2 regions of the Methylosinus trichosporium OB3b genome follow, and region 1 is predicted to be linked to the other one. Evidence: riboswitches for the same ligand, from Rfam matches in the RefSeq annotation. Region 1 holds a riboswitch; the other holds the start of a gene.
The links. A riboswitch is a leader RNA that binds a small molecule or an ion and turns the genes downstream of it on or off. The one in region 1 is predicted to bind thiamine pyrophosphate.
Positions count from the first base shown of each region.

Region 1 (7,276 bases):
AAATATCGGTGACGACGCAGGCGCTGTCTGCGCCCGCGGCGAGCGCCGCACGGGCGCGCTCCGGCGTCAGTCCGCCGATGGCGACGAGCGGAACGGCGCCGATGCGGCGCTTCCATTCGCCGATGCGCTCCAGCCCCTGCGGCGCGAAGGCCATTTGCTTCAGCAGCGTCGGATAGATCGGCCCGAGCGCGACATAATCGGGCGCGAGCGACAATGCGCGCTCGAGCTCGGCGTCGTCATGCGTGCTGACGCCGAGCCTGACGCCATGGGCGCGCAGCGCGTCGATGTCTGCGGCGTCGAGATCGCTCTGGCCGAGATGGACGTAGTCGCAGGAAAGATCGATGGCGAGGCGCCAATGATCATTGACGACGAGCTGTGCGCCATGCGCCGCGCAGAGATCGCGCGCCCGCGCGATTTGCGCGCGCAGCTCGCTCTCCTCGCGGTCCTTCACGCGCAATTGCACGAGGCGGACGCCTTGCGGCAGCAGGCGCTCCAGCCAGGAGGCGTCGTCGACGATGAGATAGAACGGATCGAGCGTCACTTGCGCCCCTCGTCGAAAGCGCGGCCGAGCACCGGCGTCGACGGCTCGGCCATGTCGCGCGGCGTCATCAGCCCGGCGACATGCGCCGCGCGGCCGGCGTCGATGGCCAGCGCGAAAGCGCGCGCCATTTCCACCGGATCGCGCGCGCGCGAAACAGCGGTGTTGAGCAGCGCCGCGTCGAAGCCGAGCTCCATCACCGCGGCAGCCTGCGACGGCGCGCCGAGGCCGGCGTCGACGATCAGCGGCACATCGGGGAAATGGGCGCGCAAGGCGCGTAAGCCGAAGAGGTTATTGATGCCGCGGCCCGAGCCGATCGGCGCCGCCCAGGGCATCAGCACGCGGCAGCCGGCGTCGAGCAGCCGCTCGGCGACGACGAGATCCTCGGTCGTGTAGGGAAAGACGGAAAAGCCATCGTCGGCGAGCGCGCGCGCCGCGTCGACGAGCCCGAACACATCGGGCTGCAGCGTGTCCTCCTCGCCGATGACCTCGAGCTTGATCCAATCGGTGGCGAATAATTCGCGCGCCATTTGCGCGGTGGCGATGGCCTCTTTCGCCGTGCGGCAGCCGGCGGTGTTGGGCAGAACGCGCACGCCGAGCTCGCGAATGAGCGACCAGAAGCTCTCGCCGGCGCGCGAGGCGCCGGCCTCGCGCCGCAACGACACGGTGACGATCTCGGCGCCCGCGGCGCGGATCGCCTCGGCGAGAATGGCGGGCGAGGGATAGCGCGCCGTGCCGAGCAGGAAGCGCGAGGCCACGGGGATGTCGTAGAGGAGGAGAGACGCCGTTTCATTGGTCAAGGAGCAGCAGCTTTCCGCTGGGTGATGAGGAAGCGAAGAGCGAGCCTGAAGGCTCGCGGTCCGCGCGCGTCACTGGACCGCGAGCCTTCAGGCTCGCTCTCATGAATAGAATGGGTGACGTTATTCGGTTCGGTCTCGCCTCACCCACCCTGCCGCGGCGTGACGATCTCCACCATGTCCTCCTCCACCAGCAGCGTCTCGCCGCGGTCCTTGTTGCGCACGAAGTTCTGATTGACGGCCGTCGCGACGGTCTTGTCGCCATAGCCCAGCTCATCGAGCAGCTTCTCGAGCGTCGGCGCTTCGATCTCGATCGACTCTCCGTTCACCCTGATCCGCATGCATCACCTCCGGATAAATATGGCCGTTGAAAATAAATTGGGCGGCGCGGCGGGCCAGCGCCGGCGCGAGCAGAAAGCCGTGACGATAGAGACCATTTATATAGAGGATTTTGCCGCGTTGCGAAATGCGCGGCAGATTATCGGGAAAAGCCGGCCGCACATCCGAGCCGGTCTCGACGATTTCGGCCTCGGCGAAGGCGGGGTGAATGGCGAAAGCGGAATTGATCAGCTCCACGAGCGAGCGCGCGGTGACGCGCGAGCGCTCCTCATTCTCGATCATGGTCGCGCCGACCATATAGAGGCCGGAGCCGCGCGGCACGATATAGACCGGATGACGCGGATGCAGCAGCCGCACCGGCCGCGACAATTCGATCTCCTCGCTGCGCAGCATCAGCATCTCGCCCTTGACGCCGCGCAGATCCTCGAGCGCGTCGCGCGCGGCAAAGCCGCGACAATCCACGGTCCAATCGGCGCGTGGCGCCTCGGCCGTCGCCGGCGCGCAAAAGCGCAGCGTCACATTCTCCATGGCTGACAGGCGCTCATGCAGCGCGCGCATGGCGGCGCGCGGCGAAAGATGCGCCTCCTGCGCAAAATAGAGCGCCTGCGAGAAGCGGTCGGCGAGCGCCGGCTCCAGCGCCGCCAACCGTTCGCGGCCCAGCCGCTCGCAATGCGCGGCGCGCGGGGCGAGATCGGCGAGCTCGCCGCGGTCGCGCTCATGGGCGACGAGCAGGGTCCCGGCGACCGTCGCGACCGGAATGTCTTGCGTCCAGAAAGCGAGGGCCTCTTCGCCGAGCTTCGCCACCAGCGGCTCGGTCTCGATCGCCTCGCACCAGGGGGCGATCATGCCGCCGGCGTGAAAAGAGCAGCCGAGCCCCGGCGCGGCCGCGGCCTCGACGATCTCGACCGCGGCGCTGCGGGCGAGGCCGGCGCGGGCGATCTCGAAGGCGGCGCAAAGGCCGGCGACGCCGGCGCCGATCACACGGATCAGCATGGCGCGCGCGAGCCCTTCGGCTCGAAAATCGGGTGCATGCGACCTCCCTACGCCAGCGCGAACTGGATCAGGTTCGAAGGGTCGCCGAGCCGCTGTCGCTCATCGGCCTCTCAGCCTCCTGCGGCCGCCGGAGCGGCCGGGCGAGGCTCCCCCGGGCGAGGAGAGGGTCGCGCAATGGGGGGCGGGCGTCAAGCGGGGCGGGTGAGTTGAAAATCAGTGTTGGTGCGGCTTTCTGGTGTGAACCATCACCCGCTTGTGGCATTCTTTCCCCATGCCCACCCCGCGCCCGACCGACCCGATCCTCGCGCGCTTTCGCACCGCGCTTGCCGAGACCTATGGCGACCGGCTGGCGCGCGCTGTCTTGTACGGCTCCCGTGCGCGGGGCGAAGCGCAACCGGATTCCGATTACGACATTGCCGTGTTCTTGCGCGACATGCCCGACCGCTTCGTGGAGATGAACCGGCTCGCCGATCTCGGCACGGCGATTCTCTACGAAACCGGCGGAGTCATTCACGCCTTGCCTTATCCGGCCACGACCTACGACGACGTGCGCATGCCTTTGATGCATGAAATCCGCGCGGAAGGGCTCGATTTATGAAGCCCCAGACCGGCGCCTTTCTCGAAAAAGCGAATGAGCTTCTGCGACAGGCCGAGACGATGCTGGGCGTCAGCTTGAACGAAGCCGCTGGGCGCACCGCCTATCTCGCCGGCTTCCATGCCGCGCAAGCACTGATCTTCGAGAGGCACGACCGTGTTTTCAAGAAGCATTCGAGCGTTCAGGGCGAATTCGCGCGTTTGGTGAAAGACGATCCGCGCTTCGACCTCGACCTCCGCGCCTTTCTCGGGCGCGCCTACAATCTGAAAGCTATTGCCGATTACGAGACCGGCGCGGGCTCGCATATCTCCAACGAACATGCCGCCGAAGCTGTTGCAGACGCCGTGAGGTTTGTCGGGATGCTGTCAGTTTTCGTTTCTGAAAGCGGGTGAGGCAGGTGCTGCGTGACTTCCGGCTCTGCGAGGGTTGCAAGGGGCGGACACGACGACGCCGCAGCTGATTGATGTTGACGGAAGTCCGCGGACTTGCTGAATTCGAGCGCAAGCTGCTCCGCTCCCGCACCGGCCGAGGGACGCTCCCGCGCCAGGGAGCGTGACGTCCACATGGGGAGGCCCGTTTGCCCTCGCCTTTCCGGTAGGCGACGCAAGCCGACCTCGCGTGATGGTTGAATGCGAGCAGGAGAAGGATTTCGAGGCTATCCGCGTGAAACTGTAGTCCACAAGTCTATGAGGCGTTGTGATGGTAATGCCAAGCACAATAAACATCAGATATATGTTTATTGACGGAGAATGCCTAAATCGTATCGTTAGTAAAATAGGCGATACGTACTTTTCTGGCGCAAGGCCGCCTCTTGATTGGCGGCGTTTGGGCGACTCTTGTCGTAAGATTTTTTATTACGATGCCATTCCCGTTCCAAAAGCCGGAGAGGACGAGGCAATATTTAACGCGCGAGCGGTACCAAAGAATTCGGAATTATCTGAAATTGACAGGCAACCAAGATATCACGTTCGTACTGGTGAAGCTCGACATCGCCGCAAGCGAGGTAATGAGCAAAAGATGGTGGATGTTCAGCTCGCGGTTGACGCTCTTTCGATGGCAAGCCGCGGGCTATTTACATCGTGTACGCTCATAACTGGAGACCTCGATTTCAAGCCGTTAGTTAGCGCTCTTGTCGATATGGGAGTGGATGTTACTCTCTTATTTCCTGATGACGAGACCAATGATGACTTGAAGGCTGCTGCTGACCAATCTGATGCTCTCACCATTGCTACTTTGCAGAGCTGGATTAGTGATGCCTTTTTACAAAAACACCAGCTTCCAAATTCGAGGTTCGATTTCGCTGATAATGTCCCGACAAATTTGACCCGACTAGCAGCATGGCCTGATGAAAGATATGGGGACTGTCTGGTCGTAACTGACGCAAACTATTTTAGGTTGATTACGGAACGTTGCCCGCAAAATCCGGGCACGCATCGGCTTGAAATAACCAACTCAAGCGCTACCGTTTTACGTGCGTACGCTAAAGACGTTTTCAACATAGTTGCTCCAGAATGGTAGTTTTGCAAAAGTAAAGCTTTTGCTGGTTTTCCAGACCGAGTCGGCCTCGTGCGACCACAATAACGGATAGCGGAGGACGACGCCGGTCGTGAAGCCGCGGCGGGGCCACCCGCCCCTCCTCATCCGCCCACATAAAGACTTGTTTATATCTTTATTGCATCCCTTCGCCCGTCTTGCTATAGGCGGCGGCAGCACCAGCGCTCGCCGCCCGCGCGAGGCAACGCCAGAAGGGAGCGTCATGACCACGCATTTCAACGATTATGTCGTCGCCGACATCGGCCTCGCCGCATGGGGCCGCAAGGAGCTCGATATCGCCGAGACCGAGATGCCCGGCCTGATGGCGACGCGCGCCGAATATGGCCCGTCGCAGCCGCTGAAGGGCGCGCGCGTCGCCGGCTCTCTGCATATGACCATCCAGACCGCCGTGCTGATCGAGACGCTGAAGGCGCTCGGCGCGGATGTGCGCTGGGCGTCCTGCAATATTTATTCGACGCAGGATCACGCCGCCGCCGCCATCGCTGCCGCCGGCACGCCGGTCTTCGCCATCAAGGGCGAGAGCCTCGAGGATTATTGGGACTACACCCATCGCATCTTCGAATGGGGCGACGGCGGCACGCCCAACATGATTCTCGACGACGGCGGCGACGCGACCCTCCTCATCCACCTCGGCCTGCGCGCCGAGAATGGCGACACCGCCTTCCTCGACAAGGCGACCAATGAGGAGGAGGAAGTCCTCTTCGCCGCGATCAAGAAGCGCCTGAAGGCCAATCCGGGCTTCTACAAGCGCAACGCCGAGGCCATCAAGGGCGTGACCGAGGAGACCACAACCGGCGTGCATCGTCTCTATGTGATGCACAAGGAAGGCAAGCTGCTGTGGCCGGCGATCAACGTCAATGATTCGGTCACCAAGTCGAAGTTCGACAATCTCTACGGCTGCCGCGAATCGCTGGTCGACGGCATCCGCCGCGCCACCGATGTGATGATGGCCGGCAAGGTCGCCTGCATCGCCGGCTATGGCGATGTGGGCAAGGGCTCCGCCGCCTCGCTGCGCAACGCCGGCTGCCGCGTGCTCGTCACCGAGATCGATCCGATCTGCGCGCTGCAGGCGGCGATGGAAGGCTATGAGGTCACGACGATGGAAGACGCCGCGACGCGCGCGGACATCTTCTGCACCGCGACCGGCAATGTCGACGTCATCACCACCGAGCACATGCGCGCCATGAAGGACCGCGCCATCGTCTGCAACATCGGCCATTTCGACAGCGAGATTCAGGTCGCCGGCCTGCGCAATCTCAAATGGCACAATGTGAAGCCGCAGGTCGACGAGGTCGAGTTCGCCGACGGCAAGCGCATCATCCTGCTCGCCGAAGGCCGCCTCGTGAATCTCGGCTGCGCAACCGGCCATCCGTCCTTCGTGATGTCCGCGTCCTTCACCAATCAGACGCTGGCGCAGATCGAGCTGTGGACCAAGCAGGGCGAATATCCGGTGGGCGTCTACACGCTGCCCAAGCATCTCGACGAGAAGGTCGCCTCGCTGCATCTCGCCAAGATCGGCGTGAAGCTGACCAAGATGACGGAGCAGCAGTCCGCCTATCTCAACGTGCCGCAGAACGGCCCGTTCAAGCCGGAGCATTATCGGTATTGACGATGCGGCCCCGCTTCTTTCGGAAGCGGGGCTTTTCGCAGGCAAGTGGACCGCGAGCCTCCAGGCTCGCATCGCCGCGCAACTCGTTCACGCTCGCGCCGCCCTATCCTCGACTCTGCGCGGCGGAGGACCACGGCCAGTCTTCCGGCCGCGACACGAGTCCGGCGACGACCGGATTGTTCTCGATATAGCCGACCGTGCTTTCGAAATCGCGCGCGCTGCGCATATAGCGGTCGAAATAATCTCGCGCCCAGAAAGCTCCCGCATCGCCATCGGCCCGAACGATGCGGCGCGCGGTGAAGATCTTCCAGCTTTTGACGACGTCGCCGAGACGCGTGCCCTCTCGAAACGTCGCCAGCGCATGCACGTGGTTGGGCATGACACACCACGCGTGCAGGTCATACCGCTCGCCGTCGAAGGCGCGTAGCGACGCCGACACGAGATGCGCATTGTCGGGCTGCAGAAGAGGCGCGCCATCGTCAGCGCTGCTGTCGAGCCACTCTTCGAATCGGCGCATCCGTTCCGCATCGTTCGAGCAAGTCGAGACGAATTTGGGCAGAGGGCCAGCCACCCGAAAAACAACATGCTGCGCGCGCTCCGGCGTCTCGAAATGGGGAAGATAGCCGCGACAATGCCATCCCCTCGGCGATCTCCGCGTCGTCATGGCCGCGCGCTCCGATGAACCGGGAATATGAGCCTTTATCCGCAATCAGGCTGATTTGTTCGAGATCTTTGCGAGCCTGGAGGCTCGCGGTCCGTGCCGTCTAGCCGGCCCAGCAGTAGACATCTCGAAACAGACGGCGATCGCGCGAAGATGGGAGAGGCCGACGATTTCCTCGTGCGTCAGAGGA
Region 1 is NZ_CP023737.1:2,998,186-3,005,461, forward strand. It holds gene CQW49_RS14290 (thiamine phosphate synthase) at 1-541, opposite strand, end outside; gene CQW49_RS14295 (thiazole synthase) at 538-1,338, opposite strand; gene thiS (sulfur carrier protein ThiS) at 1,479-1,664, opposite strand; gene CQW49_RS14305 (FAD-dependent oxidoreductase) at 1,609-2,667, opposite strand; TPP riboswitch at 2,695-2,830, opposite strand; gene CQW49_RS14310 (nucleotidyltransferase domain-containing protein) at 2,939-3,265, shown strand; gene CQW49_RS14315 (HEPN domain-containing protein) at 3,262-3,654, shown strand; gene CQW49_RS14320 (NYN domain-containing protein) at 3,962-4,780, shown strand; gene ahcY (adenosylhomocysteinase) at 5,019-6,425, shown strand; gene CQW49_RS14330 (REP-associated tyrosine transposase) at 6,529-6,942, opposite strand.

Region 2 (7,276 bases), 2.0 Mb from region 1:
TTTTGAGCCACCTTTTAATACCATTTCTTCAAAAAATAGCTGCCGCGTTTCTTTGCTTTCCTGTACCAATTTTAATTCACGAGGAAGAAGGTCTACATTTGACTCGAACATGAAGCCCGTATCTATAGGATGCCTTGGCGAGGGGTTCATGATTGGCTCTAGGTGGATAAGCCAAAAAAAACCTTCCCCAGCATTTCCGCATATCTCGACCTGAAAAATAACCGCGTTATATCGTTTTGATCTTCGGAAGAACTCAAATGTAGTTTTCATGAGGTAGAATGAGATATCGTTCAGATCATACCATGAGGAAGGAACATGTAGAAACAATATTGCTGGATCGTCTGGTGGCACTTGTTTGCGTTTTGACAATAGCTTGTTGTTAAGCGCTTTTTTACTAAAAGTTTGGCTGAGAAATTCGCTTACCTCAACATTTATCAGCGTGCCAGCTGGTGCTTGTACTATAAAATCAAAGTCTTTCCCCTTTATGCCCGTTTCCTCGTTGAGGGTAACTCTGAAGCCTCTGCGCTTAAAGAATCCTGTTGCTGATAGTTCGAAGAAAACTGGCCTGACATCCCTTTCTAAGAGACGCCTTATCGCAACTCCGAACGTCGGCTCATCACTCATGTAAAACAAGCACTCTGCCAAATGCGTTATTCGTTCAACATAGGCTGGATCAACGTGGCCATTGTGATCTACTTTTTTCTTTATGAAGGGGTCGTTGAATTGATCGGGGAACTTCCCGCTATAGTCAGCTATGATGAAGGTCGACATCAAAGCGTTGCGACGCATTCGGTCACCCGGGTCCACATATTCGTGATATAATTCAATCAGTTTGTGGCGCAGTCGCGGGGAGACGAAAGCCATGATGGAGCCAGCAAGAGAGAAATACAGTGATGCCGAAGCGCAGCCGTGAATGAACGCGGCCCTTCGTGGTGCGCGCCTTGTTGGCTATGCCCCAGCTACCGTGACTCCGAAAAAGGAAAAAGGAAAGCCCGTTAAGGCTTCCTCTCCAAAGAAGGCTTCCTCCCGCGCTCTCCCGCCAGCGCAAAAAGCGAGCAGCTTAAACCGCCATATGGGCGCTGGTAGACTGGTTATAGGTGAGGCGCTTGCCTTCGGCGCCCTTCACCGCGGACACGGTGCGTTCAACGTTGCCGTGGCCGAAGCTTGACGCGGTGATTGTGGCGGAAGTCAAATTCCCAAGGTAGCAGTGCAAGTGCTTTTCGCCACAGTGCTGATAAACGCCGCTGCTCGCCTCCCTCCCTTGCCGCATCCCCCCACGAGGGCTAACATCATGGCAATGGCGAGGGGCGCCGCTCTCTTCGAGCGGCTGAGAAGCACCCGTCGAACCTGATCCGGGTAATGCCGGCGCGAGGGAAGGCCAGATCGACGTCGCTCCGACGATGCGGGGCGGCGTCCGTCCTCCTCGCGCCATGCCTCGAGGAGAGCGACGATGAATCATCACGACAAGCGGCCGACCAGCGTCACCACCGGCCCCATCGGCGCCTCCCAAAAGCACTATTGCGCGCCGCAGGGCCGCGCCGACATAAAAGTCCCCGTCCGCGAGATCGCGCTGCATCCGTCCTCCGGCGAGCCGCCGCTGCGCGTCTATGATTCCTCCGGCCCCTATAGCTGCGCGGAGTTCTCGCCCGACCTCTCCGCCGGCCTGCCGGCGGCGCGGCCCTGGCTGGCGACGCGCGCCGGGCTCGAGACTTATGAGGGCCGGGCGGTGAAGGCGGAGGACAATGGTTTCGTCGGCGAGGATCGGCTGGTCCCGCCCTGTCCGGCCGCGCGCGCGCTGCGCCGCGCCAGCGGTTCGGCGCCGGTCACGCAGCTCGAATTCGCGCGCGCCGGAATCGTCACCGAGGAGATGATCTATGTCGCCCATCGCGAGAACCTCTGCCGCGAGCGCGCCTTCGCGCAGGCCGCCGAGCGCATCGCGGCGGGAGAGAGCTTCGGCGCCGAGATCCCCGCTTTCGTGACGCCGGAATTCGTGCGCGAGGAGGTCGCGCGCGGCCGCGCCATCATTCCCGCCAACATTAATCATCCGGAAGCCGAGCCGATGATCATCGGCCGCAATTTCCTGGTGAAGGTCAACGCCAATATCGGCAATTCCGCCATCACCTCCTCGGTCGCCGAGGAGGTGGAGAAGATGGTGTGGTCGATCCGCTGGGGCGCCGACACGGTGATGGACCTCTCCACCGGCCGCAACATCCACAATATCCGCGACTGGATCATCCGCAACGCGCCCGTGCCGATCGGCACCGTGCCGATCTATCAGGCGCTGGAGAAGGTCGGCGGCGACGCTGCCAAGCTCGATTGGGAAGTATTCTCCGACACGCTGATCGAGCAGGCGGAGCAGGGCGTCGATTACTTCACCATTCACGCCGGCGTGCGCCTCGCCCATGTGCCGCTGACCGCCAACCGCGTTACCGGCATCGTCTCGCGCGGCGGCTCGATCATGGCGCGCTGGTGCCTCTCGCGCCATTGCGAGAGCTTCCTCTACGAGCATTTCGAAGACATTTGCGACATCATGCGCCGCTATGACGTCTCCTTCTCGCTCGGCGACGGCCTGCGTCCGGGCTCGATCGCCGACGCCAATGACGCCGCGCAATTCGCCGAGCTGGAGACGCTCGGCGAATTGACCAAGATCGCCTGGGACAGAGGCTGCCAGGTGATGATCGAAGGCCCCGGCCATGTGCCGATGCACAAGATCAAAGTGAACATGGAGAAGCAGCTCGCCGAATGCGGCGAGGCGCCCTTCTACACGCTCGGCCCGCTCGTCACCGACATCGCGCCGGGCTACGACCACATCACCTCGGGCATCGGCGCGGCGATGATCGGCTGGTTCGGCACGGCGATGCTCTGCTATGTGACGCCCAAGGAGCATTTGGGTCTTCCCGATCGCGACGATGTGAAGACCGGCGTCATCACCTATCGCATCGCCGCCCACGCCGCCGATCTCGCCAAGGGGCATCCCGCGGCGCAGGAGCGCGACGACGCCATGAGCCGCGCGCGCTTCGATTTTCGCTGGGAGAACCAGTTCGACATCGGGCTCGATCCCGACACGGCGCGGCGCTATCACGACGAGACCTTGCCCAAGGAGGCGCATAAGGTCGCGCATTTCTGCTCCATGTGCGGGCCGAAATTCTGCTCGATGCAGATCACCCGCGATCTGCGCGACGAGGCGGCGGCGATCGCCGAGCAGGAGAAGGGGTTCGCCGAGAAGAGCGCGGAGTTTTTGGCGAAGGGCGCGAAAATCTACGTCGAGGGATGAGCGCGCGCCCCGTCGCTTTCGATGGCGCAGCAGGGCGCCGCATTCGAGGCGATGAGCCGAGAGTTTCCAGCGTCATGGCCGCGACAAGCGCGGGCATGACGCGGTTGCACGGAAGTTGTCAAACTGGACTCTGAACTCTGATCGCTCAGTGACGAATATTGATTTTCATCATTGTTCAAACTAGTGGTCTGCGTCGGCCGTCTTGCGGTCTTTCGAGAGCGCGCCAGGGCTCGCTCTCTTGCGGACATTTCGAATGGGATCACGCGAGCCGCCAGAGCCGCCTCATCGTCGAAATGCGCGGGGATGCGGCGAGATGCGAAATATTTGCTTTTTTCTCCTCGTCTCCCTCGCAGCCGGCGCGCTCGCCGGCTGCGACGATTCGACCAAGGGGTCCGAGGCGCCGCAGCTGCGCGTGGCGCTGGTCGCGCCGGTGCGCTTCGCGCCGCTGGCGCCGCCGCGCCGTTTCATCGCGACGATCCGGCCGCGCATCGAGGCGGATCAGGGCTTCCGCGTCGCCGGCAAGGTGATGCGGCGCGTCGTCGAGAACGGCCAGCGCGTGCGCGAAGGCGATCTCCTCGCCACGCTCGACGAGACCGATCTGCGTCTGCAGAAGGAGCAGGCCGACGCCGAGCTCGCCGCCGCGCGCATGGCGCTGAAGCAGGCCGCCGCCGACGAGGGCCGCGCGCAGAAGCTGCGCAAGGACGGATGGACGCCGCAGGCGACGCTCGACCGCCAGCGCGCGGCGGCCGAGGAGGCGCGCGGGCGCGAGACGCGTGCGCTGCGCGCCGTCGAGCTCGCGGCCAATGCGCTTGGCTACGCCGCGCTGCGCGCCGAGGCCGACGGCATAGTGACCGCGGCGCTCGTCGAGCCGGGGCAGGTGGTCGCCGCCGGACAGCCGGCGCTGCGCCTCGCCCGCTCCGGCGAGCTCGAGGCCGTGGTCGCTCTTCCGGAGGCCTTCGCCGCTCTCGCCGGCGCCGGCTCGGCGCGGCTGACGCTCTGGCCCTTCCCCGACAAGACTTATCCGGCGCGCCTGCGCGAGCTCGGCGCCGCCGCCGATCCCGTCACCAAGACTTATCCGGCGCGCTTCTCGATCGACGGCGCCGACGCCGCCGTCGCCATCGGCATGAGCGCGACCCTCGCGATCGAGAGCGCGGACGCGCGCAAGGCGGCGAGCGTTCCGCTGGCGGCTCTCTTCGATCAAGGCCAGGGACCGAGCGTCTGGAAGGTCGAAGGCGACGGCAGCCTGACGCTCGCGCCGGTCGAGGTGCTGCGCTACGAGGCGCGGACGGCGCTGCTCGCACGCGGCGTCGCCGAGGGCGACCGCATCGTCGCGCTCGGCGCGCATAAGCTCGCCGCCGGCGAGAAAGTGCGGCCGGTCGCCGCCGACGCGCTGTGAGGCGGTGATGAGCTTCAATCTCTCCGCCGCCGCGGTTCGCCGCCAGACGCTCACCCTCGCGATGATGCTCGCCATCGCCGTCGCCGGGCTCTACTGCTATCTGCGGCTCGGGCGCGCCGAGGACCCGTCCTTCACCATCAAGGTCGCCAATGTCACGACGCTATGGCCGGGCGCCGATGCGACGGAGATGCGCGATCAGGTTTCGGACCTGCTCGAGAAGAAGCTGCAGGAGCTACCCTTTCTCGAGAAGATCGAGACCTATTCCAAGCCCGGCGTCGTCATGATGCAGGTGACCTTCAAGGACACCGCCCCGCCGGCGCAGGCGCCTTATCTCTTCTACCAGCTGCGCAAGAAGCTCGGCGACATTCGCGGCGAGCTGCCGCGCGGCGTGATCGGGCCCAATGTGAACGACGAATATGGCGACGTCGATTCGGTTCTGTTCGCCGTCAGCGGCGAGGGCGCCGATTATCACCAGCTCGACCGCATCGTCGAAATGTTCCGCCAGCGCCTGCTCGCAACGCCGGACGTCGTGAAGGTCGACGTGTATGGAACGCAGGACCGCAAGATCTTCGTCGAGCTCAGCGAGGCCAAGCTCGCCAATCTCGGCGTCGCGCCGCAGGCTCTGTTCGACTCGCTCGCCAAGCAGAATGCGGTGAGCGCCGCCGGCGTGTTCGAGACGACGACGCGCGTGCCGGTGCGCGTCACCGGCGCGCTTTCGGGCGTGGAGGCGATAGCGGCGACGCCGGTCGAGGCCAATGGCCGCGTGTTCCGCCTCGGCGATGTCGCCGATGTGGTCCCGGGCTTCGAAGATCCGCCGAGCCTCTTGGTGCGGCACAAGGGCGCGCCGGCCATCGTTCTCGGCGCCGTGATGGCGAAGGGCGGCAATGTGCTGAGCTTCGGCCGGGAGATCGCCGCGACGCTCGAAGCGGCGCGCGCGGAGACGCCGGTCGGCATCGACATCGAGCAGATCGCCGATCAGCCGCAGGTGGTCGCCGCGGCGGTCGGCGAGTTCACCCGCTCCTTTGTCGAGGCGCTCGGCATCGTGCTGATCGTCAGCTTCGTCTCGCTCGGCTTTCGCACCGGAATCATCGTCGCGCTATCCGTGCCGCTGGTGCTCGCCATCGTCTTCGTCTTCATGCATGCGACGGGGATCGATCTCCAGCGCATCTCGCTCGGCGCGCTCATCATCGCGCTCGGCTTGCTCGTCGACGACGCCATCATCGCCGTCGAGATGATGACGGTGAAGATAGAGCAGGGCCATGACCGCGTCGCCGCCGCCACCTTCGCCTGGAGTTCGACCGCCTTTCCGATGCTGACCGGCACTCTGGTCACGGCGGCGGGCTTCATGCCGGTCGGCTTTGCCGCCTCCTCGACCGGCGAATATACGGGCTCGCTGTTCGCAGTGCTCGGCGTCGCGCTCGTCGCCTCCTGGTTCGTCGCGGTGATCTTCACGCCTTATCTCGGCGTGAAGCTCCTGCCCGAGATGCGCCGCGCCGCGCATCACGATCCGGAGGCGATCTACGAGACGCCGCTCTATCGCACGCTGCGCCGCCTCATCACCTGGAGCGTCGACAATCGCCTCCTCGTCGTCGCCGGCACGGCCGCCGTGCTGGTTCTGGCCGGGCTCGGCTTCGTCCATGTGCAAAAGCAGTTCTTCCCCATTTCCGAGCGGCCCGAGCTGTTCTTCCAGCTGCGCCTGCCCGAGGGCTCGTCGATCTTCACGACTAGCGCCGCGGCGCAGGAGGCCGAGGCGCTGCTGAAGGGCGACGCCGACGCGGCCGCGTTCACCACCTACATCGGCCAGGGCCCGCCGCGCTTCTGGCTCGGCCTCAATCCGGCTCTGCCCAATGACGCCTATGCGGAGATCGTCATCGTCGCCAAGGACGTCGCGGCGCGCGAGCGCGTCAAGCGGCGGCTCGACGCCGCGCTGGCCGCGGGCGCCGTGTCGCAGGCGCGCACGCGCGTGGATCGCTTCAACTTCGGTCCGCCCGTCGGCTTTCCGGTGCAGTTCCGCGTCATCGGCCGCGATCCCGCCGAGGTTCGCGCCATCGCCTATCGGGTCCGCGACGTCATGCGCGCGGACGCGGCCGTCGTCGAGCCGCATCTGCAATGGAACGAGCGCGCGCCTTCGGTGCGCCTCGTCGTCGATCAGGACCGCGCGCGGCAGATGGGGCTGACGCCGCAGGAGGTGGCGACGCGCCTGCAGATGTTGATCTCCGGCGTCACCGTCACCAGCCTGCGCGACGGGATCGACCGCGTCGACGTCGTCGCCCGGGCGAAGGCGGAGGAGCGCGGCGATCTCGGACGGCTCGCCGATATGGTGATCTTCTCGCGCGAGGGCGCCGGCGTTCCCGTCGCGCAGATCGCGCATATTTCCTACGAGCAGGAGGAGCCCATCTTCTGGCGGCGCAATCGCGACATGCTCATCACCGTGCGCGCCGATGTGCGCGACGGCGTGCAGGCGCCCGATGTGACGAGCCGCATCTGGCCGCGCCTCGCCGAGCTGCGCGCCTCGCTGCCCGCGGGCTATCGGATCGAGATGGGCGGGGCGATCGAGGAATCGAGCAAGGCCAACGCCTCCATCCTCGCCGTCTTTCCGGTGATGA
Region 2 is NZ_CP023737.1:1,028,308-1,035,583, reverse strand. It holds gene CQW49_RS24365 (hypothetical protein) at 1-864, opposite strand, end outside; partial or broken gene CQW49_RS25405 (IS1595 family transposase) at 1,061-1,246, opposite strand; TPP riboswitch at 1,294-1,393, shown strand; gene thiC (phosphomethylpyrimidine synthase ThiC) at 1,451-3,274, shown strand; gene CQW49_RS04940 (efflux RND transporter periplasmic adaptor subunit) at 3,588-4,670, shown strand; gene CQW49_RS04935 (efflux RND transporter permease subunit) at 4,678-7,276, shown strand, end outside.
Region 2: another riboswitch for thiamine pyrophosphate. It lies ahead of thiC (phosphomethylpyrimidine synthase ThiC); the one in region 1 lies ahead of CQW49_RS14305 (FAD-dependent oxidoreductase).